2 regions of the Alteromonas sp. ABH4_456 genome follow, and region 2 is predicted to be linked to the other one. Evidence: predicted binding sites of a transcription regulator. Region 2 holds the regulator's gene; the other holds the start of a gene.
What was found. The regulator NrdR, encoded in region 2, represses ribonucleotide reductase genes. The targets are predictions, from matches to a motif close to AAACACNANATNTNGTGTTT.
Positions count from the first base shown of each region.

Region 1: nrdA (class 1a ribonucleoside-diphosphate reductase subunit alpha) is a predicted target of NrdR. The motif match lies at 9,070-9,089, and genes of this name have one in related genera.

Region 1 is NZ_JBSWXO010000001.1:100,601-113,153, reverse strand. It holds gene dapA (4-hydroxy-tetrahydrodipicolinate synthase) at 1-375, shown strand, start outside; gene bamC (outer membrane protein assembly factor BamC) at 388-1,503, shown strand; gene purC (phosphoribosylaminoimidazolesuccinocarboxamide synthase) at 1,519-2,235, shown strand; gene ACXAG2_RS00540 (DMT family transporter) at 2,373-3,218, shown strand; gene ACXAG2_RS00535 (zinc-ribbon domain containing protein) at 3,209-3,781, shown strand; gene efpL (elongation factor P-like protein EfpL) at 3,958-4,533, shown strand; gene ACXAG2_RS00525 (hypothetical protein) at 4,681-5,010, shown strand; gene yfaE (class I ribonucleotide reductase maintenance protein YfaE) at 5,046-5,318, opposite strand; gene nrdB (class Ia ribonucleoside-diphosphate reductase subunit beta) at 5,337-6,467, opposite strand; gene nrdA (class 1a ribonucleoside-diphosphate reductase subunit alpha) at 6,539-8,866, opposite strand; gene ubiG (bifunctional 2-polyprenyl-6-hydroxyphenol methylase/3-demethylubiquinol 3-O-methyltransferase UbiG) at 9,288-9,995, opposite strand; gene gyrA (DNA topoisomerase (ATP-hydrolyzing) subunit A) at 10,286-12,553, shown strand, end outside.
Region 2 is NZ_JBSWXO010000019.1:28,621-41,173, forward strand. It holds gene ACXAG2_RS19905 (phosphatidylglycerophosphatase A family protein) at 25-516, opposite strand; gene thiL (thiamine-phosphate kinase) at 516-1,481, opposite strand; gene nusB (transcription antitermination factor NusB) at 1,543-1,962, opposite strand; gene ribH (6,7-dimethyl-8-ribityllumazine synthase) at 1,974-2,447, opposite strand; gene ribBA (bifunctional 3,4-dihydroxy-2-butanone-4-phosphate synthase/GTP cyclohydrolase II) at 2,533-3,633, opposite strand; gene ACXAG2_RS19930 (riboflavin synthase) at 3,652-4,317, opposite strand; gene ribD (bifunctional diaminohydroxyphosphoribosylaminopyrimidine deaminase/5-amino-6-(5-phosphoribosylamino)uracil reductase RibD) at 4,339-5,460, opposite strand; gene nrdR (transcriptional regulator NrdR) at 5,469-5,918, opposite strand; gene glyA (serine hydroxymethyltransferase) at 6,021-7,277, opposite strand; gene lpxD (UDP-3-O-(3-hydroxymyristoyl)glucosamine N-acyltransferase) at 7,471-8,508, opposite strand; gene ettA (energy-dependent translational throttle protein EttA) at 8,728-10,401, shown strand; gene ACXAG2_RS19960 (PilZ domain-containing protein) at 10,545-10,946, shown strand; gene radA (DNA repair protein RadA) at 10,951-12,315, opposite strand; gene ACXAG2_RS19970 (PilZ domain-containing protein) at 12,483-12,553, shown strand, end outside.

The sequences.
Region 1 (12,553 bases), on a different contig from region 2:
AAAGCCACACAGAAGCTGGTGCCTGAAGATTTTCTGTTGCTTAGCGGTGACGACGGTACCAGTGCAGAATTTTTATGTCAGGGCGGACACGGCGTTATTTCAGTAACGGCTAACGTGGTTCCCGGCGCAATTTCCAAAATGTGCGAAGCAGGCCTGGCAGGCAACGCTGAGGAATGTCGCCGTATTAATGCTACTATCGAAACCCTGCATAACGGCATGTTTATTGAGCCAAATCCGGTAATGCCAAAGTGGGCGTTATACCGTATGGGGCTGATCAACAGTGCCGAATTACGATTACCGATGGTTTTACCGGAACTTGCGAGCCAAAAAGCACTCGAAGAACTATTACAAAAACACGCTTTGATTTCTGGTTAATAAGGAACACCGATGAAAAACACTCTGGCTTTGCTCAGTGGCTTATCTGTAATAGCCCTGACAGGTTGTTCAAGCCAACAGGATTATGAAACTGCATCGGGCAGTTATGACTACCTTGAAGTTTCCCAGCGGGCCTCTGTGAAAGTGCCTGAAGGTTTAGATTCGCCTGAATTTACATCTGATTATGATCTTCCGGAATTAAGTCAGAATGCAGACACCCGTCTTACCGGCCGCAAACTGACGATTCAGTCTCCGGCGCTTGTCCTGCCCCTTGTGGCGGGTTCACATGTTGAAGAAGGCAAACAGGAAGCAATGGTCTGGTTCGATCAGGTAGATGACAGCAAGCCGCTGAATACCGCTATCTGGGATACGGTGCTGAGCTTTCTTGAGCAAAATCACATCGGTGTAGACAGCTTCGATAAAGCAAATGGCCGACTTGTTACTGACTGGGCCGTTGAAAAGACGACCGAAGAGTCAGCCTGGTACGACTGGACTGAGGATGAAACGTCAGAGGTTTCACGTCGCTTTGTTTTCACCATGGAACTAAAGCCTCACGGCCGGACTGCAGCGTTACGCGCTAAATTGCAGGATTTCAAATTTAATGGTGCAGATGGTGAAACCATCACCATGGATTCCATTGATGCGATGAAAGAACGCAGAGAAGAAATCGGCATCCTGAACGAAGTACTGACTCATTACGAATACCAAATCAGACTCGACGAGAGTAAACGTATTGCTGAAATCCGCAGTGGTCTTAATTTGGAAATGGGATTTGACGCTAACGGTGATGCAGCCTATGTAGTTGACGCCAGACACGATATTGTATGGCCAAGAATGCTGCTGGTGTTACGCAACCTTGGCTTTGACGTAAAAGATTTAGACAGAACCACAGGCCTGTTATTTGTCACCTATAATGGTGAGGATAATGGTTGGTGGGGCAGCCTGTTTTCTGACGGTGAATCCCTTCTTGAAAAAGGTGATTATCGTTTGAAAGTGGTGCCGGCCGGCGAAAACAGAACGAGTGTGACTTTCATGGATAATGAGAGTCAGCCGTTTGAACCTAATCAGGTTGCCGACATGTACGAGCAATTTGCCCGAGTCATGACTCAGGACAATCTGGATATCTAATTTTTGAGACTGATGATGGAAAAGCGCGAAGAACTTTACCGCGGTAAAGCCAAAACTGTATACCTCACTGATGACAGCGAAAAACTCATCCTTGAGTTCAGAAATGATACGTCTGCATTTGACGGTGAAAAAATTGAACAGCTTGACCGTAAAGGTGAAGTGAATAACAAGTTCAATCATTTCATTATGACAAAGCTGGAAGAAGCCGGCATTGCCACACAAGTTGAGGCGTTGCTGTCAGACACCGATTCTCTGGTGAAAAAGTTGGATATGATTCCGGTAGAGTGCGTCGTTCGTAACGTTGCTGCAGGTTCACTGGTTCGTCGTCTGGGCGTTGAAGAAGGTTTGATGCTTAACGATTCTCCCATTTTTGAATTCTTCCTCAAAAATGATGCGCTGCATGATCCTATGGTTAATGACTATCACATCACTGCATTTGGCTGGGCAACTGAAGCGCAAATTGCAGAGATGAAACGTCTGACTTTTGCCGTTAACGATGTACTCAAAGATCTGTTCGATAAAGGCGGTATGATTCTGGTGGATTATAAACTGGAATTTGGTCTGGACAGTGATGGCAATATTATTCTGGGTGATGAATTCAGTCCTGATGGTTGTCGCCTGTGGGACAAAGAAACCCGTAAGAAAATGGATAAAGACCGTTTCCGTCAGGGCTTAGGTTCTGTAGTAGAAACATACATTGAAGTGGCTGACCGTTTAGGCTTAAAGCTCTAAAGTCGTCCCTTTTTGAAAAGCACCTGCGGGTGCTTTTTTTGTGTCCGGTGTTTACCGGACCGGAGTAACCGGATCTCAAGTACCATTGTAATTGCTCCTTTGTCGTGGGAAGGTGAACAAAATAAAAGGAGCGATTCATGCCTGTATCTACGTTGTTGTACGCCTGCTTAGCCATGGTGGCTTTTGCTGCTAATTCCCTTTTGTGCCGGATGGCGCTGGTAGAGACTGATATCGGGCCGGCTTCTTTCACACTCGTAAGGTTACTCAGCGGTGCTGTGGTGCTGAGTTTGCTTATCCAAATGAAAGGGCATCATCCTGCAAAACAGGGAAGCTGGGCAGGATCTGTCGCACTATTCTGCTATGCAGCAGGCTTCTCTTTTGCCTATCAAAGCGTAACTACGGGCACCGGCGCTCTGTTACTGTTTGGTGCTGTACAAATTTCAATGATCAGCATCGGCTTTTTCAGAGGGGAACGGTTCAGTTTTATTCAGACAGCCGGCTTTGTAGTCGCTTTTGCAGGTTTAGTTTATCTGGTACTGCCAGGTGTTACAGCCCCGCCGCTGCCCGCTGCATTGCTGATGATTACTGCCGGTATCAGTTGGGGAGTGTATTCACTGTTAGGCAAAGGCGTAGCATCGCCACTTTTAATGACGGCAGGAAACTTTGTCCGTACGACGCCGTTTATTGTCGCGCTGTTTATCTTTGTTGATGAGCCACTTTCACTTTCAGAAACAACTATCCGCTACGGTATCATCTATGGCGTATTGTCCGGTGCCATCGCATCGGGTTTGGGTTATGCCTTGTGGTACGCCGTACTCCCTAAAATAGCGGCGACTAATGCCGCCACTTTACAACTCAGTGTACCGGTAATTGCCATCTTGATGGGCTGGGTATTTCTATCTGAAAGCCTTAACGTCAGAGTCATTATTGCCAGTGCTGCAATCATTGGTGGCATTGTACTGGTAATAAGAAAATGGCGCTGACCGGCAGGTTCAACAAACAGGTTTCTCTACATGCGCTTCGCATAGAGAAAGAACTTTGTGTGTTTTTGCTACAGAAAGTCAAAGGATCGGTAATGGAATATGTTAATCATCCAAAATATGGAAATGTCCCGTTAGCTTCAGATGAAGAACACTCACTTGAAGAGATTACCAATGCTCACTGGAGATATTCGTCACTTCAGTTTTTTCCCCAAACAGCGATTAAGGCGGACACGTCGTTACAAAATTTCCGGATGTGCCCGCGTCGCATCTACGTAGATATAGAGGAAACCTGTACGGTCTGCAGCAGGCTTTTCATCTTCTTCGCAAGAGAACAACAATACTGGTTTGAACATTTAAAGTTTTATGTGGACTCACATTGCCGCGAGTGTTTTGAGTGCCGGCAAGTGTCCAAAAGAACTAAATCCATGCAAGCGTATTATCAACTTCTCAGAGAGACTGCTGACCGGACTCCTGAGCAGGATGCGGAACTTGAAGACATTGCCCTGGCGCTGTATCAGCTTGGTATTATTAAAGACGAAAAGTTACTCCGCGTTGGTAAGTGAAGTGGCACAAATTCTGTGCTTATAACCAAACAGCATTTCCTTAATCTGACGTCGCCGTTTCAATCAGCAAAACAGACATTTAAAACGCTTTCTTACCGACGAGAAATCGCGGAAAATAGAGGCTTTCCACTCCTGATCGGGCCTGTTGGTCTGATTTACTAATACAGGGAACCGCCATGCCTAAGGCAAGTGAAATTAAAAAGAATAACACCATCATTTTTGACGGTAAGACATGTATTGTCAGAGATATTGACCGTTCTGTACCACAGGGCCGTGCAGGCGGCAGCATTTATCGTATGCGTATGTACGATGTGGTAAGCGGTGCAAAATATGATGAAACATTTAAGGATTCTGACATGCTGGAAATGGCTGATTTAGTGCGCCGTCCAGCAATGTTCTCTTACATCGACGGCGATGAATATGTATTCATGGATAAAGAAGATTACACGCCTTACCATCTGAATAAAGACAGTATTGCTGATGAAGCTTTGTTCATTAACGAAGAAACTGACGGTATTCAGGTTCTGGTTGTAAGCGAAGTGCCGGTAGCGCTTGATTTACCCATGAGTGTTGAACTGGAAGTGGTAGAAACTGACCCTTCCATTAAGGGAGCCTCTGCGACGTCCCGTACCAAACCCGCTACTCTGTCTACCGGTCTGGTTGTTCAGGTGCCGGAGTACATCAGTACCGGCGAGTGGATCAAAATCAACACCGAAGAACGTAAGTTTCAGAGCCGTGCCGATAAGCACTGACAGCATACGGTTCAGCAGCCATAAAACTCAGGTGGCTGTTGTTACCTTTTAATATTGTGTTATTTTTAACCAGCCCTGCAGGTATTGATTGCCCGCAGGATTAACATCAGTACACACTTAACTGCGTAAAAGGAAAGACATATGAAAATGACAAAACAACTCTCATCATTACTATGCATTGGTCTGTTTACCTGCGTTCTTGGCGCATGTAGCGAAGAAAAACAGGAACAGGCTGAAGACTCAATGACTAAAGCAAAAAGTGCCGCCAACAGTGCATTTGATGATGCAAAAAATGCAGCATCTGATCTGGCAGATAAGACAGAGGAATTTGCTGAAGATGCAGCAGATAAGGCGGAAGACTGGACAGACGATGCCAAAGATAAAGCTGAAGAGTGGGCCGACGATGCCGGTAATGCAATTGAAGACGGCTGTGAAAAAATGAAAGATAAAATGGATCTGGAAGATAAGGATTGCTAAAGATTCATTCCTGATAATGCGTTGAGTCAGGTAAGTTAAAGCGGAACATCTATTTTGATGTTTGTTACCGGCTTACAGCAACAGGGCAGTATTTCATCATCGTCAATAAAGGCGAGGGGGTCTGTGGTATATTCCACCGACCCTTCTATCAATTTAGTCCGGCAGGCTCCGCAGAAACCGTCGCGGCAATGATAATGACAAGCCAGACCTGCGGATTCCAAAGATTCCAGCAGTGTTTTATCCGGTACGGCATCAACACACCCCGTATCGACAATATCGATACGAAGTGTGGATTCAGGTTTTCCCATTAACGGGGAAGGTAGGAATTACAATTCAAAATCGGCGAAGTCATCTTCGCTGACTGAAGAGTCAATCTGACCTACCAGATAGGAACTGATCTCTGATTCCTGAGGCGCAACCTGTACGTTATCTGAGTTCAGGTAGTTGTTCATCCACGGCAACGGATTACTTTTCACTTCGTATGGTGCGTCAAAGCCAATAGCGGTCATACGCTGATTCGCGATGTATTCCACGTACTGACACAGAATTTCCTTATTCATACCGATCATTGAGCCGTTCTTGAACAGGTAATCAGCCCATTCCTTCTCCTGCTCAACAGCGCTGATGAAGATCTGGCGTGCCTCTTCATGGCACTCTGCGGCGATTTCTGCCATCTCAGGATCGTCCTTGCCTCTGGCCCACAGGTTCAGCACGTGCTGAGTAGAGGACAGGTGCAGGTTTTCATCACGGGCAATCAGACGGATAATTTTTGCGTTACCTTCCATCAGCTCACGCTCAGCAAACGCGAAGGTGCAGGCAAAGGACACATAGAAGCGAACCGCTTCCAGGGCATTAACTGAATTCATGCACAAGTACATTTTCTTCTTCAGAACACGCATGTTCACTTCGTACACTTCGCCGTCGACGGTATGAACGCCTTCACCTTGTGTCTGCCACAACTGTGTGTGGAAAATCAGATCATCGTAGTATTTAGAAATATCAGCAGCACGGCGCTTGATTTGCTCGTTAACCACGATGTCTTCAAAAATTGCACTCGGATCGGAAAACAGGTTACGAAGAATATGAGTGTAAGAACGGGAGTGAATCGTCTCAAAGAAAGACCAGGTTTCAATCCAGGTTTCCAGCTCCGGTAATGACACGATGGGCAGGAATGCAATATTCGGACTGCGGCCCTGAACGGAATCGAGCAAGGTTTGATATTTCAGATTAGAAATAAAAATGTGCTGCTCAGGCTCTGTGAGTTTCTGGAAGTCTACACGGTCACGCGTAACGTCAACTTCTTCCGGTCGCCAGAAGAAACTGATTTGTTTTTCAATGAGTTTTTCGAAAATGCTGTGCTTCTGCTGATCGTAACGGGCTACGTTAACAGGGTTACCGAAAAACATTGGCTCGACGAGAGGATTGACGCTTTGTTGATTAAACGTTGTGTATTTCATAACTGCGATAGTACTCAGAACAGATTTATCAGTTAAAAACGGAAGAAACCAGGGCAAGCCCTGGTTTATCGTTAAATTTTACATGCACCGCCGGCACAGTCGTCGTCTTCTTCAATCACAGCGGTTTGCGCCTGTGGTTGAGGTTTCGCCTGGCCTTGTTTGACTTCCATTGAGCTGGTGTCGGTGTTGCCGTCACGGGTGTTATGATAATACAGTGTTTTCACACCCAGCTTGTAAGAGGTCAGCAGATCTTTGAGCAGCAACTTCATCGGTACCTTACCGCTTTCATATTTGCCCGGATCGTAACTGGTGTTAGCAGAAATAGTCTGGTCAATGAATTTCTGCATAATACCAACCAGTTGCAGGTAACCGTCATTGGACGGAATATCCCACAGCAGTTCATAGACATCTTTCAGATTTTCATATTCAGGAACAACTTGCTTCAGTACACCATCTTTACTAGATTTAATGCTGATATGACCTCGGGGCGGCTCGATACCATTGGTTGCATTGGAAATCTGCGAAGACGTTTCAGACGGCATCAGCGCAGACAGCGTAGAATTACGTAGTCCGTGCTCCATCATTTCAGCGCGCAGGCCTTCCCAGTCCATGTGTAAGGGTTCATTACAAATGGCGTCCAAATCTTTTTTGTAGGTATCGATAGGCAGAATACCTTTAGAGTAGGTGGTCTCATTAAATTTAGGACAGGCACCTTTCTCTTTTGCCAGATTCACAGACGCTTTCAATAAATGATACTGCATCGCTTCAAACGTACGGTGAATAAGCGGGTTTGCGCTGAAGTCAGAGTACTTCACGCCGTTCTTCGCAAGATAATAAGCGAAGTTGATAACACCTATACCCAGCGTACGACGATTCATGGTGGCATGGTATGCCGCCGGAACAGGGTAATCCTGATAGTCGAGCAGGCTGTCCAGTGCACGCACAGCTAGGTCGGATAATTCTTCGAATTCATCCAGAGATTTAATCGCGCCTAAGTTAAATGCTGACAGCGTACACAGTGCGATTTCGCCGTTTTCGTCGTTTACGTGCTCCAACGGCTTGGTCGGCAGCGCGATTTCAAGACACAGGTTGCTCTGACGGACAGGGGCAACAGCCGGGTCAAACGGGCTGTGAGTATTACAGTGGTCAACGTTTTGCAGGTAGATGCGTCCGGTTGAAGCACGTTCCTGCATAAACAGACTGAACAGTTCCATGGCTTTAATTTGCTTCTTACGAATGGAGTCATCCTGTTCGTATTTCACATACAGCTCTTCGAACTTGTTCTGATCAGCAAAGAAAGCATCGTACAGACCGGGTACATCAGACGGGCTGAACAGTGTGATGTAGCCGTCTTTCATCATACGCTGATACATCAGCTTGTTGAATTGCACGCCGTAGTCGAGATGACGTACGCGGTTTTCTTCAACACCACGGTTATTTTTCAATACCAGCAGTGATTCAACTTCCATGTGCCACAGCGGGTAGAACAACGTCGCTGCACCACCACGAACACCGCCCTGAGAGCAGCTTTTTACCGCAGTCTGGAAGTACTTGTAGAAAGGAATACAACCTGTGTGGAAAGCTTCACCACCACGGATTGGACTACCCAGTGCACGAATGCGACCAGCGTTTACACCAATACCGGCACGTTGACTCACGTATTTTACGATGGCGCTGGCGGTGGCGTTGATAGAATCCAGACTATCACCGGTTTCAATCAGTACGCATGAGCTGAACTGACGGGTAGGGGTGCGCACACCGGACATAATCGGTGTAGGCAGAGAAATCTTGAATGTCGATGTTGCATCGTAAAAACGGCGGACATAATCAAGACGGGTTTCTTTCGGGTAGTCAGCGAACAGGCAGGCGGCTACCAGAACATACAGGAACTGGGCACTTTCATAGATGTCGCCGGTAACACGGTTTTGTACCAGATACTTACCTTCAAGCTGCTTAACAGCAGCATAACTGAAGGTCATATCACGCCAGTGATCGATGAAATCATCCATCGCCTCAAATTCAGCTTGCGTGTAGTCAGACAACAGGTGCTCGTCATACTTACCCTGTTCAACCATCTTTTTAACATGATCAAACAATTTAGGCGGCTCAAACTGACCATATGCTTTTTTACGCAGGTGGAAGATCGCCAGACGGGCTGCAAGATACTGATAATCAGGCGCATCTGTTGAAATAAGATCGGCTGCTGACTTGATCAATGTCTCGTGGATTTCGCCGGTCTTGATACCATCGTAAAATTGGATCTGAGCTTTGATTTCTACCTGAGAAACAGAAACGTTATTTAACCCTTCTGCTGCCCACGTGATCACTTTATGGATCTTATCTAACTCAATGACTTCTTTTTCGCCATTGCGTTTAGTGACATACAAGTTGTTGTTCATTTGTACTGGCCGTTAGTTTGTTAGCGCATGAAGCAAGGGTTGGCACCCTATTCATCTTTATAAAATTGAATTTGCTAAGCCTTGAAAGCTTGATCCAGCAGAGATCCCTTACTGCCTGGCGGGATCCCGTGTTTTTGTACTACTTTATTGTTCTAAAACACCCGTCGGACAAGACACAAGATAGTGAGGTTTGCGTGGTTTTGCAACCCAATATCTGGTGGTTTATCCAGCGATCAAAACGGTCCCTGAAAAAGGTTAGTGGTAACTCACCTATGAGCGGCATGACTAAGCCAAATCAGACAGATGCAACCATTTTTTACTTTTTTTGATCGCCGGTTAAAAAGTTTTAATCGCTCAAAGCGGGTTGGTTACAAATACGACATATAGCGTAATATTTATTCTTATATACTATATATAGTGTTTACAGCAGGCTTTTTTGCGTATGGACGATATAGTTCACATCGATGTTTTTGTCCGATAAGTAGAACTGGCGGCTTAGCGGATCCATATGCAGACCTGTGGTATTTCTGGCAAAAAGATCAACCTTATCGGTCATTGCCATTAATTCTGAAGGCTTAATGAAACGGGCATGCTGATGTGTGCCTTTTGGTACCAGCTTGAGGATATATTCGGCACCAACGATGCCCATCAGCCAGGATTTCACATTTCTGTTTAAAGTAGACAGAAATACATGGCCACCGGGCTTAACCAGCTTGGCGCAGGCAGCGATGATCGATGCCGGATCGGGAACGTGCTCGAGCATTTCCATACAAGTCACCACATCGAACTCTCCGGGTCTTTGTTCTGCAAAGTCTTCTGCAGAAACACACTGATAATCGACTTTTACACCGGATTCGAGACCATGAAGTTTAGCAACCTCTAAAGAAGCAGACGCCAAATCAATACCGGTAACATCAGCACCTAGTTTAGCCGTGGATTCTGCAAGAATGCCGCCGCCACAACCAATATCCAGCACTTTCTTTTCAAACAGACCATCACAGTGCTGCTGCACAAAATCAAGTCTTAACGGGTTGATTAAGTGCAGGGGTTTGAATTCACTTTCGGTATCCCACCAACGGGAGGCCAGTTCACTGAATTTGGCAATTTCTTGTTCATCGACATTCGACATACTGGTGCTCGTATTATCAGATAGAGGAGATTGATTTTGATAAATACGATACATGATCAAAGCAGTAAAAGGGACGATTTGTGTATTAAAGTGGATTAATTGCGTGAAAAGTAATCGGTTGGTAATAACAGCCCCATTTGCGGGTATTAAGCGCTACATAAATCTGTCATCCGGTGATACACTCAATGATTACTTGTAAAACCCATAATAAGAAAGCGCTGTTCTTAGCTGCATTTAAAAGTGCGTGACATTGGATACGCTTGAACTTGAATCAAGGGACATAGCAGTTTATGACTGATAACGCTAAAGAAATTCTCCCCATAAATATCGAGGAAGAGCTTAAAAACTCCTACCTTGATTATGCGATGAGCGTTATTGTCGGGCGAGCATTGCCTGACGTAAGGGACGGCCTCAAGCCGGTTCACCGCCGCGTACTCTTCGCGATGAACGAACTCAAAAACGACTTCAATAAACCGTATAAGAAATCCGCCCGTGTGGTGGGTGATGTTATCGGTAAATATCACCCTCATGGTGACAGTGCGGTATACGACACCATCGTACGTATGGCACAGCCATTCTCTTTACGTTACATGCTGGTAGACGGGCAGGGTAACTTCGGTTCTGTAGACGGCGACTCTGCCGCGGCCATGCGTTATACCGAAGTACGTATGGCTAAAATTGCCCATGAGTTACTGGCGGATCTTGATAAAGAAACCGTAGATTTCGTACCTAACTATGACGGTACTGAGCAAATTCCAGAGGTTTTACCTACTAAAGTACCAAACCTGCTGGTAAACGGCTCCTCCGGTATTGCCGTTGGTATGGCAACAAACATTCCGCCCCACAACCTCACTGAAGTGGTGAACGGCTGTATCGCAATGATAGAGAATCCTGCCGTTACCATTGAAGAGCTGATGCAGTATATTCCGGGTCCGGATTTCCCTACTGCGGCGATGATCAGTGGTCGTAAGGGTATTGATGATGCTTACCGTACCGGTCGAGGCAAAATCTATCTGCGTGCCAAAGCGGAAATCGAAACCGACAGTAATGGTAAAGAAACCATCATTGTTAATGAGATCCCTTATCAGGTAAACAAAGCCCGCCTGATTGAAAAGATCGCTGAACTGGTAAAAGAAAAACGTATCGAAGGTATTTCTGCCCTGCGTGATGAGTCTGACAAAGACGGTATGCGCATTGTTGTTGAAGTAAAACGCAACGAGTCGGCGGAAGTACTGCTTAACCACCTGTATGCCAATACCCAGCTACAAACAGTATTCGGTATTAATATGGTGGCACTGGATAACGGTCAGCCTAAAGTATTCAACCTTAAAGAAATGCTTGAGGCTTTTATCCTTCACCGTCGTGAAGTGGTTACCCGCCGTACGGTATACGAACTGCGTAAAGCGCGGGATCGTGCCCATATCCTTGAAGGTCTTGCCATCGCACTGACCAACATCGATCCTATCATTGAGCTTATCAAAGCTTCGCCGAGTCCGTCTGAAGCTAAGAAAGCTTTGGTTGCACAGGGCTGGCACCTGGGTGATGTTGCTGACATGCTTGAGCGTGCCGGTGATGATGCAGCCCGTCCGGACTGGCTGACACCGGAATTTGGTATCCGTGACGGCAAGTACTACCTGACAGAACAACAGGCACAGGCCATCCTTGATCTGCGTCTTCATAAACTGACAGGTCTTGAGCACGAAAAGATCCTTGATGAGTACAAAGAGCTACTGGCTATCATCGCTGAGTTGTTGCACATTCTGCGCAGTCCTGAGCGTCTGATGGAAGTGATTCGTGAAGAGCTCGAAAAAGTGCGTGATGAATTTGGTGATGAACGTCGCACAGAGATCACGGCTGCAAGTCATGACATTGATATTGAAGATTTGATTGAGCAGGAAGACGTTGTTGTGACGCTGTCCCGCGAAGGCTATGTGAAATATCAGAAACTGACTGAATATGAAGCACAGCGCCGTGGTGGTAAGGGTAAGTCAGCGACGAAGATGAAAGATGAAGATTTCATTGAGCGTCTGCTGGTTGCGAATACCCACGACCACATTCTGTGTTTCTCTACCCGTGGCCGTCTGTACTGGTTGAAGGTTTATCAGTTACCATTTGCCAGCCGGAACGCCCGTGGTAAACCGATTGTGAATATTCTGCCGCTGGAAAATGACGAGCGGATCACTGCCATTCTGCCTATTAAAGAATTTGAAGAAGGCAAGTTTGTACTCATGGCGACAGCCAACGGTACGGTGAAAAAGACTGATTTGAGTCTGTACTCCAGACCGCGCTCCAGTGGTATTATTGCCGTTAACCTTAATGAAGGCGATGAACTGATTGGCGTATCAATCACCCACGGTGATGACGACATCATGCTGTTCTCTGACGAAGGTAAAGTGGTTCGTTTTAACGAAAAACTGCGCGACTCAGAAACAGGTGAAGTGAAACGTGATCCGGAAACCGGTGAAGAGTTGCAGGCTCTTCGTCCTATGGGCAGAACGGCAACGGGTGTTCGCGGTATTAAACTGCAGGAAGGTCAGCGTGTGGTATCTCTGATTGTT
Region 2 (12,553 bases):
TTTTATTCGATAAGTCCGTGAAAGTTAACCTATGGCGGGAACCAGCCATATGAGACCATGCAGGCACACACAAGCCATAATCCCAGCAAGAATATCATCCAGCATGATGCCAAGTCCCCCGTGAACCGTTTTATCAACGGGTCCGATAGGCCAAGGCTTCAAAATGTCAAAAATACGGAACAACACGAAACCGGCAATAAGCGTAGAAATACTCAGCGGAACAAACAGAAAAGTAAGAAGCATACCGGCCACTTCATCCCAGACAATGGAGCCGTGATCATGAACACCCATATCTGTGGCAGTTTTACCGCAAAAATACACACCCGCAATGCAGCTCAATATCGTCGCCGTGATAAAAATAACGTTACCGGCCGGCGCAAAGAGAAGAATTAAGGGAATCGCTGCCAGAGAACCAAACGTCCCCGGCATCAACGGGATCAGACCGGAGCCAAAGCCCAGTGCACAAAAATGCACCGGATTTTTCATTGATACTCTGGCACGGTACTCAGGTTGCATTAAAAATCGTGCTCGTAGCCCGCAACGTCTTTCAGTTGATACGGCTCGTCATACAATTTTAAGTCTGTTTTGCCTGCCTGGCCGGTTACCTGACCGATGCAGGTAGCCTTTACACCTGTGCTGGCCAGAGACGTTTCCAGATTGCCACGCTGCTCTTCGTTTACAGTGAAGACCAGTTCATAATCGTCACCGGCAGTCAGCGCATAACGGTAGGCATCCTGTGCACCCACACAATTGAATAAGGCCGAAGACACGGGTAAGCGGTCTACGTGCACAGTTGCACCGCAATTCGATGCTTTCAGAATGTGATTTAAATCGGCCAGCAGGCCGTCTGACACATCAATGCAGGAAGAGGCAATGCGTCGCAGCGCTGTTCCGACAGCTACACGCGGAGTGGGATACAAATGACGTTTAACCAGAAACTCCCTGTCTTCCTCTTTCGCTTCACGTGACCCTTTGAGAATATCCAGACCAGCGCCGGCATCACCGGTAGTGCCGGTAACATATATCCAGTCGCCGGGTCTCGCCGTGCTGCGCTTCAACGCTGCTTCAGGAGGAATAAAACCCTGCGCAGTGATAGTCATAGCCAGAGGACCACGTACCGTGTCACCGCCAATGAGCTGCACAGAATAGTATCTGGTCAGCTCATACAAGCCGCTGGCAAATTCTTCCATCCAGGTTTCGTCCACATGCGACATAGACAGGGAAAGAGAAATCCAGGCTGGCTCTGCACCCATTGCGGCGAGATCACTGAGATTAACAGCTACTGCTTTATAGGCTACGGATCTGGCAGGCGCATCTTTAAGGAAATGCACGCCGGACACCAGTGTATCAGTGGTAATGGCGAGCTGCTGATTTGCAGGAACAGACGTAACAGCACAGTCATCACCGATGCCGACGATTACGTCTTTTCGTTGATGGCCGCCATTTGCAAAGTAACGGCCAATAAGATCAAATTCTTTCACGTTTTACCGGTTAACTCAGTGTCGTCGTGTCATTACGTACAGGTACGTAAATGGATCGCTGTTAACGCTCGTGCTGACGTAACGTCTTCACCGCTTTATCTAACGCACCATTGATAAACTTATGGCTTTCTTCGGCACCAAAAGATTTAGCAAGTTCAATGGCTTCGTTAATAATTACGCGATAAGGCACGTCCATGCGCTCAGTTAATTCATAGGTAGCAATACGCAGAATCGCTTTTTCGATAGGATCCAGTTCTTCCGGTAAACGGCCAAGGTATGGCTTAATTTTTACGTCTAATGCTTCTGCATTTTCCGCAACACCGCGCAACATGGCCTGGAAATACACCATGTCGACTTTCTGCATATCGTTACTGGTCGCAAGTGATAACTCCACCTGGGCGATATCGTTCTTGCTCATTTGCCATGAATAAACACCCTGAAGGGCAAGTTCTCTGGCTTTATGACGTGCGGATACTTTCACGTAACCCCCGGTTAAAGATCGTTAAGCGCTGAAACAACGTTCACCATCTCAAGGGCACCCAGTGCAGCTTCTGCACCTTTGTTCCCCGCTTTGGTACCGGAACGCTCAATAGCCTGTTCGATAGAATCTGTGGTGATAACACCGAAAGAGACCGGAATACCATACTCCAGTGATACTTGGGCCAGACCTTTGTTACACTCACCGGCAACAAAATCAAAGTGAGGCGTACCACCGCGGATCACCGCACCTAAAGCGATAATCGCATCGAACTGGCCTTTTTCTGCCAGTTTTTTCGCTGCTACAGGTAATTCATATGCACCCGGTACGCGAACCAGGGTGATGTCATTGTCGCTGACTTCACCGTGACGCTCTAACGTATCCAGCGCACCTTCAAGCAAGCTTTCTACAACAAAACTGTTGAAACGTGACACAACAATCGCGAATTTCTTGCCTGTTGCGCGAATATTACCTTCAATTACCTGCATGGTATTCCACCCCTATGAAAAAACGGCGCGCAGTATAGCATAACTGCGCGCAAACTAAATCGAATGTTCACGAATTACACGGGAACTAATTATGAATGTATTCCACCACATCCAGTCCGAAGCCGGACAACGCGTGGTATTTAACCGGCTTGCTGAGCAAACGCATTTTTTTAACGCCCATGGTCGCCAGAATCTGGCTGCCAACACCTACGGTACGTGATGAACCGGTCCAGGTTTTTCCTTCCGGCTTTTCACCACGGTCTTCTGCAGCAAATTGTCTGACCTGCCCTTCCAGGTCTTCTTCTTTACCCAGCACCACCAGCACACCACCCTCGTCTGCAATGCGCTTCATGGCATCAGGTAACGTCATGGTACGGTTTATCGCGCGGGTAGAACCCAGTAAATCACTAAGCGTATTATGCAAGTGAACACGCACAAGTGTAGGTGTTTCCGGGTCAATGTCACCTTTCTTCAGCGCAAAGTGAATCTGATTATCGATAACATCTTTAAAGGTATGCAGTTCGAACTCACCATATTCCGTAGGCAGGCTGCACTGGGCAACTTTCTCTATAGTGGTTTCGTTCAGATTGCGATATTCAATCAGATCCGCAATTGTGCCGATTTTTATATCGTATTTTTCGGCGAATTTTTCGAGCTCAGGACGACGGGCCATGGTGCCGTCTTCATTGAGGATCTCGACAATAACAGCAGCTGGCTCACAGCCACCAAGACGGGCAAGATCGACGCTTGCTTCGGTATGACCTGCACGGTTCAGTACACCACCTTCTTTAGCGATTAACGGAAAAATGTGGCCCGGCTGCACAATATCAGTTGCTTTAGCATCCTTACCTACCGCGGCCAAAATTGTGGTCGCGCGGTCTGCAGCAGAAATACCGGTGGTTACGCCACGTGCTGCTTCAATGGAAACGGTAAAGGCGGTATGAAATTGTGCGCCGTTTTTATCTACCATCAGCGGTAAATTCAAACGTTCACAGCGCTCCTGCGTCATGGGCAGGCATACCAGTCCGCGGGCATGAGTAACCATAAAGTTAATCGCTTCCGGCGTCACATGCTCAGCGGCCATGATGATATCGCCTTCATTCTCGCGATCTTCATCGTCCATCAGGATAACCATTTTACCCTGACGGATATCTTCAATTATTTCAGCTGTGGTGTTGAGTGCCATAATTTCACTTATGTAGGGTTATTTTCTAAGAAAACCATTTTCGGCCAGGAAGGCCATACTAATGTCTTTTTTGGTGGTCTTTTCTGCTGCCTTGTCACCCATCATCAGGCGTTCCAGATAGCGGGCAACCACGTCTACTTCCAGATTGACCCGACTGCCGGCTTTATAAGTGCCGATAACCGTTTCCTGCAGGGTGTGAGGGATGATCCACAACATAAACTCATTGCCATCCACCTCATTCACAGTCAGGCTGACGCCGTCCACCGTGATACTGCCTTTATGGGCAATATACTTTGCTAACTCAGTGGGGGCAGAAATCCAGATTTCAATGTAAGTACTGTGTTTAACAATCTTTTTGACTTCACCAACGCCGTCCACATGGCCGGATACAATATGACCACCAAAACGATCGGTGGGGCGCATGGCTTTTTCCAGATTCACGGTACTGCCGGGCTTATAATTGGCAAAACCGGTGTAACGGATGGTTTCGGCTGACACGTCAGCACAATAATAATCTGTACCGAAGTCGGTTACTGTGAGACAGACGCCGTTTGTGGCAATACTGTCGCCAAGGGCCACATCAGACATATCCAGCTTTTCTGACGACACAGTCAGCTTGATGTCTTCGCCCCGGTGATCAAGAGACTGAATCGTCCCCAGGGCCTGAATAATTCCGGTAAACATCGTATACCCTCTACAAAAGCGTTACTTAATAATATCGTATGACAAGCGGATATCAGGGCCGGTTTGCCGTACGTCAGTCAGTGACAGTACCGGCGTTTCATCCAGCGACACAAATTCATCCAGCGTGAGCATGCTTTGTGCTTTGTCACCCAACAGTTTGGACGCCTGATACACCACAAGCCGGTCAACTTCACCGGCAGTAAACAATGCACCGGCAAGACCCGGGCCGGCTTCCACCCAAACATCATTAATTTGCCGCTCCCCCAGCTTCTCCATGAGCTGAGACAGGTCTATGTAATTGCCACGCATGGAGACGGCCAGTGCAGGGACACTGGTTTGCGGCGCAACTGGCTGACCGGTTACCCGCAGGGTTTTGTGTCCGTCTGTGAATAATTGCAGATCGTCCGGTAACCGGTTGTGGCTGTCTATCACGACCCTGAGCGGCTGCCTTACCGGCGAAACAGGATAATCAGAAAAATTGGCTTCATTTTCCCTGACCAGCAAAGACGGATTGTCGGCCAGTGCAGTGCCACTGCCGGTTAGAATGGCACAACTTGCAGCACGGTGTAATTGCACATCGCGACGGGATTCGGGACTGGTGATCCATTGACTGACGCCGTTAGACAACGCTATTTTGCCATCAAGACTGATACCCAGTTTCACCGTTACCCGCGGTTTGCCTGATACCATGCGTTTGATAAAACCGGGGTTCAATGCTGCCGATTCGGCCGCCAGAATATCAGACACCACATCAATGCCGGCATCCTGAAGTTTTTTTATGCCACGGCCGCTTACCTGAGGGTTCGGATCAGTCATGGCGATAACCACCCTGCTGACACCAGCCTCCACTAAAGCATCGGCACAGGGAGGCGTTCGTCCGAAATGACTGCAGGGCTCAAGTGTGACATAAGCCGTACCGCCACGGGCCTTATCGCCCGCTTCACGAAGAGCATGTACTTCCGCGTGGGGAGTGCCGGCCTGAATATGGTAACCCTGTCCGGCTAAGGCACCGTTACTGTCAAGAATAATACAACCGACACGGGGATTCGGAGATGTGGTGAACTGACCCTGCGTAGCCAGTCTGATGGCTTTCGCCATCCAGGCGTAGTCCTGAGAAATGGAAACAGCTGACGTGGTTTTCATGGCGGTTATCAGTCTCCTAAACGGGCAATTTCCTCACCAAACTCACGAATATCTTCAAATGAGCGGTACACTGACGCAAACCGCACATAAGCGACTTTGTCCAGCACCTTCAGTGCATCCATAATCAGATTACCAAGGAATTCACTGGAGACTTCCCGCTCACCGGTAGCACGCAATGCAGACTTGAGCGACAAAATCACTTCTTCCACTTTCTCCGTGCTCACAGGGCGCTTTTCCAGTGCCCGCTGCAAGCCGGCGCGCAGCTTATCTTCATTGAACGGCTCTCTCGAACCATCCCGTTTAATGACTCTCGGCATCACTAATTCAGCACTTTCAAAGGTAGTAAAGCGCTCGTGACAGATAACACATTCGCGACGGCGACGTACCTGATGCCCTTCTGCCACCAGACGGGAATCGATAACTTTGGTTTCCTGTGCCGAACAAAACGGGCAAAACATAGCAGGTCCTTTTAACAACAAAGCCGCCAGGCAGCACAGGCTGCTCTGACGGCATCAACTCTTACTGACTAAGAGCGGGGAATTTCATACTGATAAAACGGCTTACCCGTAAACCGGGAACGCTTTACACAGTTCAACAACTTCACCTTTAACACGCTCAACAACACTTTCATCACCCATGTTGTCCAGAATGTCGCAGATCCAGGTCGCAACCTGTTTCGCCTGCTCTTCTTTGAAGCCACGACGGGTAATCGCCGGACTACCGATACGCAGACCACTGGTCACGAACGGTGAACGTGGATCTTTTGGTACAGAGTTTTTGTTTACAGTGATGTTTGCACGGCCAAGCGCGGCATCAGCGTCTTTACCTGTGATATCTTTCTTAATCAGATCCAGCAGGAACAGGTGGTTTTCAGTACCGCCTGACACTACGTCGTAACCACGCTCCAGCACCACTTCAACCATGGCTTTTGCGTTTTTCACAACTTGCTGCTGATATTCTTTAAATTCAGGCTGAAGGGCTTCTTTGAACGCTACCGCTTTAGCTGCAATAACGTGACACAGAGGACCACCCTGGTTGCCGGGGAATACGGAACTGTTCAGTTTCTTGTAGATGTCTTCGTCGCCACAGGCAGACAGGATCAGACCACTACGGGGACCCGCAAGGGTTTTGTGAGTCGTGGTAGTCACTACGTGTGCATGAGGCAGCGGGCTCGGATAAACACCGGCAGCAATCAGACCGGCAACGTGTGCCATGTCGACCAGCAGGTACGCACCTACTTTATCTGCGATTTCACGGAAACGGGCCCAGTCAACCACTTTTGAATAAGCAGAGAAACCACCGATAATCATCTTAGGCTTGTGCTCTAAGGCCAGTGCTTCAACCTGCTCGTAATCGATTTCGCCGGTTTCTTCATTCAGACCATACTGTACCGCGTTGTAGGTTTTACCTGAGAAGTTTACGTGAGAACCGTGAGTTAAGTGACCGCCTTCAGACAGACTCATACCCAGAACAGTATCACCGGCATTAATTAGAGCCATAAACGCAGCAGCGTTGGCCTGAGAGCCTGCATGGGGCTGAACGTTGGCGTACTCAGCACCAAACAGTTGCTTAGCACGGTCAATCGCCAGTTGCTCTACCACGTCTACATGCTCACAACCACCATAGTAACGCTTACCGGGATAACCTTCTGCGTACTTATTCGTTAACTGAGAGCCTTGCGCCTCCATGACACGTGGACTGCAATAGTTTTCTGATGCGATGAGCTCAATGTGATGCTCCTGACGCTCAGCTTCTTTGGCCATGGCATCTGCCAGTTCCGGATCGTAATCCGCAATAGTCATATCGCGAGGTAACATGAAGGCTCCTTACTCTGCGTTTTATGGACAGCTAAAAAATGAGGGGCATATTTTAGTCATTTTAAGCCGCATGTATACTGCTTTATGCCCGTTTCGTTTATATCCGCAGCGGCAGCATTTCTTAACACTGCCCTACCGCTTATACGCCGCGGCCTGCGGCCATATATAACGTTTAATTACAATTCAGAAAGATTTAACCTTTTTCCAGCGCTTTCACACGGTTAAAGAGATCATCGATCTGACGGGTCCGTACAGTCACTTTACGCCAGTCGCGGTTTTTCATGGCCGGCTGACCGGATGAATAAACGCCGGACTCGGTAATATCCTGCACAATCATGGTATAACCGGTTACCTGCACATTGTCGCAAATGCTGATATGTCCATTCACACCACAGCCTCCGCCAAGTATGACGTATTTGCCGATATGACAACTGCCAGCAATGCCTGTAGCGCCGCAAATACAGGAGTGATCACCAATGATACAGTTATGTCCTACCTGTACCTGATTATCGATAATCACATTCTTACCGATGATGGTATCTTCCATTGCGCCACGGTCGATGCTGCTTGAAGCACCAATTTGTGAATCATCGCCAATCTGTACACTGCCGGTTTGCGGAATAGGCAGCCATGTTCCTTTGTCGTTTGCGTATCCAAAACCTGCCGCTCCAATAACGGTCTGGCTGTGAATAGTCACCCGCTTACCAATCACAATATCGTGATACACGGTGACGTTGGGATAAATGGTCGAACCCTCACCAATTTTCGTGCCTTTTCCAATCACGGTATTTGCGCCGATTCTGACGTTATCACCCAGCATGACATTATCTTCAATAATGACATTGTGACCCAGTGACACATTGGTTCCCAGCGTAGCAGAAGAAGCCACAACCGCCGTTTCAGCGATTCCGGATGCCACCTCAGGTGTGGTGTCGAACAACTGGGCTATGCGGGCAAAGGCTGCGTGGGGATTACTGTGAACCAGCGCAGGAACCGGACACTCGTCCAGCATTTTCTCATTCAGAATCACCGCTCCGGCGGCCGTATCAGCCAGTTGCGACTTATATTTTACGTTGGTCAGAAATGAAATCTGGTGGCCTTTGGACCCGGCCAGAGTGCCCACACCACTCAGCTTTGTTTCGTTGATACGGGCTTCATCACCCGCCACACTGCCACCCACGTGGTCAGCCAGCTCAGTTAAAGTGTATGTGCGTTTTGCGTGTGCCGTCATAGCTTAACCTGTTAGTCAATTTCCTGTGTGTATGGTAATGCAAAATCCCGGATTCGTCCTGACCCTCACCATTAATTTCCTGCCATCCGCCATGTAAACGTTCAAAATTAACCCATCATTGAAAATCACTGCTGGCTTTACTGGTCAGATTGAGGACAAAGCGAGTACAATAGATGGCATATCATTTACTTATATTGAAGCAAGGACACTGTTCGGAACATGTCATCACAATACGTATATTCCATGCACAGGGTTGGCAAAATTGTGCCACCCAACCGTCATATTTTAAAAGATATCTCTCTGAGCTTTTTCCCTGGCGCCAAAATCGGTGTTCTGGGTCTTAACGGTGCGGGGAAATCTACCCTGCTCCGCATCATGGCCGGCGTGGACACCGAAATAGAAGGTGAAGCCCGCCCGCAGCCGGGTATCAACATTGGTTACCTGCCACAGGAACCTAAGCTGGACGAGTCCAAAGACGTACGCGGCAACATCGAAGAAGCGGTTGCTGATGTAAAACACGCCCTTACCCGTCTTGATGAAGTGTATGCCGCCTACGCCGAAGCAGACGCCGATTTTGATGCGCTGGCAAAGGAACAAGGTGAGCTGGAAGCGATTATTCAGGCGAAGGACGGTCATAACCTGGACAACGCCCTGGAACGTGCTGCGGATGCCCTGCGTCTGCCGCCATGGGACGCCGATGTTTCCAAACTGTCCGGTGGTGAACGCCGCCGTGTAGCATTGTGTCGCCTGCTGCTTGAGAAGCCGGATATGCTGCTGCTTGACGAACCGACTAACCACCTGGACGCAGAATCTGTTGCCTGGCTGGAACGCTTCCTTCACGACTATGAAGGTACTGTGGTAGCCATTACCCACGACCGTTATTTCCTTGATAACGTTGCCGGCTGGATCCTGGAACTCGACCGTGGTCACGGTATTCCGTGGGAAGGTAACTATTCATCCTGGCTGGAACAGAAAGAAGCCCGTCTTGCCCAGGAAGAACGCACTGAAAATGCCCGCGTGAAATCCATGAAGCAGGAACTGGAATGGGTGCGCTCGAACCCGAAAGGCCGTCATGCTAAATCGAAAGCACGTATGGCCCGCTTTGAAGAAATGTCCACGTCTGATTACCAGAAGCGTAACGAAACTAATGAACTGTTCATTCCACCGGGTGAGCGACTGGGCGATAAAGTCATTGAAGTGAAGCACCTGAAAAAAGCTTATGGTGACCGTGTACTTATCGATGATATGGACTTCGTAGTACCGAAAGGCGCTATCGTCGGTATTATCGGTCCTAACGGTGCGGGTAAATCTACCCTGTTCAAAATGATCTCAGGTCAGGAGCAGCCGGACGAAGGTGAAGTGGTTATTGGTGATACCGTTCATCTTGCCAGTGTGGAGCAGTTCCGCGACCACATGAATGACAAGAATACCGTGTGGAAAGAAATCTCTGACGATTCTGACATTATCCGCATCGGTAACTTTGAAATTAACAGCCGCGCTTACTGCAGCCGCTTTAACTTCCGTGGCAGCGACCAGCAAAAGTTCATCGGCGATCTGTCCGGTGGTGAGCGCAACCGTGTTCACCTGGCCAAACTGCTGAAAGCCGGCGGCAACGTGTTGCTGCTCGATGAACCGACCAACGACCTGGACGTTGAAACCCTGCGTGCACTGGAAAATGCCTTATTGGAATTCCCGGGCTGTGCCATGGTTATCTCGCACGATCGCTGGTTCCTCGACCGCGTGGCCACGCATATCATTGACTACCGCGATGAAGGTAAAGTTAACTTCTTTGAAGGAAACTACACCGACTACGAAACCTGGCTGAAAGAAAACTTCGGACAGGACGTGGTAGAGCCACACCGCTTGAAATATAAGCGTATGGCGAAGAAGTAATACACAGGCCCCGCATTTGCGGGGCTTTTACTATCTGGTTGATTAATTTTCCGGCTTTCACAGGATTAATTTGAACGATCAGGTTGACCTTACCCCGTTGTTTACACTAATAATTAAGGGGTAAGTTATCAGGAAGAACAATTGTGGATAAACGACAGTTTCAGCGTGTAGATTTAAAGGTACCGGGAGAGCTCAGTCTCCATGGTAACAGCATACCTGTTACTGTTGAGGATGTATCACTGCAGGGCCTGCGCCTCAGCGCTGCAGAAGCCATGCTGGACATGTTGCCCTTCGACAGTCACGACCCTTACACAGTGATGTTTAAAGCAAATCCCGACAGTCCGTTAATGACACTGTATCTGATCCAGCTTTACCGCCAGTCTCCGCAAAAAGCCGGCGTCATTTATATCGGCTGTAAAGTTGATCACATCGATGTGGAATGTCTCGCCGAACTGCGCCGCCTGATCAATCTGAACAGCGGCGACGATGCGTTAAGCGAAAAAGACATGGACGCCCTGCTCAATGCAGTCTATCCCGGCAACTGAATGCTTAGCTGAGTGCATCCAGCGCTTCTGACAATTGACTCACCGGCACGACCTGCAATCCGGCTACCGGCTGTTTGGGCGCGTTGGATTTAGGCACGATAGCCCGTTTAAAACCGTGCTTGGCGGCTTCTGTGATCCGCTCACTGCCGTTCGGTACCGGTCTGATTTCACCGGCCAGACCCACCTCACCAAATACAATCAAATCCTTTGGTAAAGCACGGTTGCGGAAACTGCTGACCATCGCCAGCAATAAGGCTAAGTCAGCACTGGTTTCTGAAATTTTTACACCACCCACCACGTTAACAAATACGTCCTGATCGTTCATCTGTACATTACCGTGACGGTGCAACACTGCCAGTAACATGGCGAGCCGGTTTTGTTCCAGACCAACTGCAATCCGGCGGGGATTAGCCATCTGCGAATAGTCCACCAGCGCCTGAATCTCTACCAGCAACGGTCTGGTGCCCTCCCAGACTACCATCACACTGGATCCCGGAGCCTGATTTTCCCCCCGACTGAGGAAAATAGCGGAAGGATTGCTGACTTCTTTAAGACCTCTTTCCGTCATGCCGAAAACGCCAAGCTCATTAACAGCACCGAAACGGTTTTTATGACTGCGTAATGTTCTGAAGCGCCCGTCACTCTCGCCTTCCAGCATCATTGAACAGTCTATACAGTGCTCAAGGACTTTCGGGCCGGCCAGATTGCCATCTTTCGTTACGTGGCCAACGATAAACATGGCGATATGATGTTGTTTCGCAAAACGGGTCAGATAAGCGGCACTTTCCCTCACCTGCGATACGCTGCCGGGCGCAGACTGTACATCAGCCACATTCATTACCTGAATCGAATCAATAACCATAATTTTAGGCTGCTGTGTCAGTGCCAGCTCGCAGATAGTCTCCACATTGGTTTCTGCCAGCATCATCAGCTTATCAGTGGGTAACCCTAACCTTTGGGCACGCATGGCCACCTGTTGCAACGACTCTTCACCGGTAACATAAAGCGCGCTACGTTCTTTGGCTAACTGACACATCACCTGCAGTAACAGTGTACTTTTACCGGCACCGGGTGAACCGCCTATCAACATAGCCGCGCCGGGTACAATGCCACCGCCAAGTACCCGGTCCAGCTCTTTGAAGCCGGAGCTGAATCTGGGTAATGCTTCCAGATCGATGGCATTAAGAGGTTCTATACGGGCATTCGTCTGACCGGCGTAACCGCTGAATCCGGCCTTTGCTGTTTTAGCAGGGGAAACCACAAACTCTGAAATGGTGTTCCAGGATTTGCATTCGCTGCATTGTCCCTGCCACCTTGGAAACTCTGCGCCACAGTCAGAACAGACGTAGGCTGTTTTACGTTTTGCCATTTGAATTATTTTAAAGGTATTATTTTGCGCTATTCTAACGTTATTATGAAGGCACTGCATACCGGATTAAAGTAGGGATGGAGTCCGGGTAAATGTTCACTTACAGTCTCAGCGAAGTCTGCCGATAAGAAATACAACAGGGCAGCCAATTAAGAACAGTAGTTAAAATGGAAAAAGAACTTCAGCAATATGCAAACATTATAGAGCAGCTGAAATCATCAATCGGCGCCCCTGAATT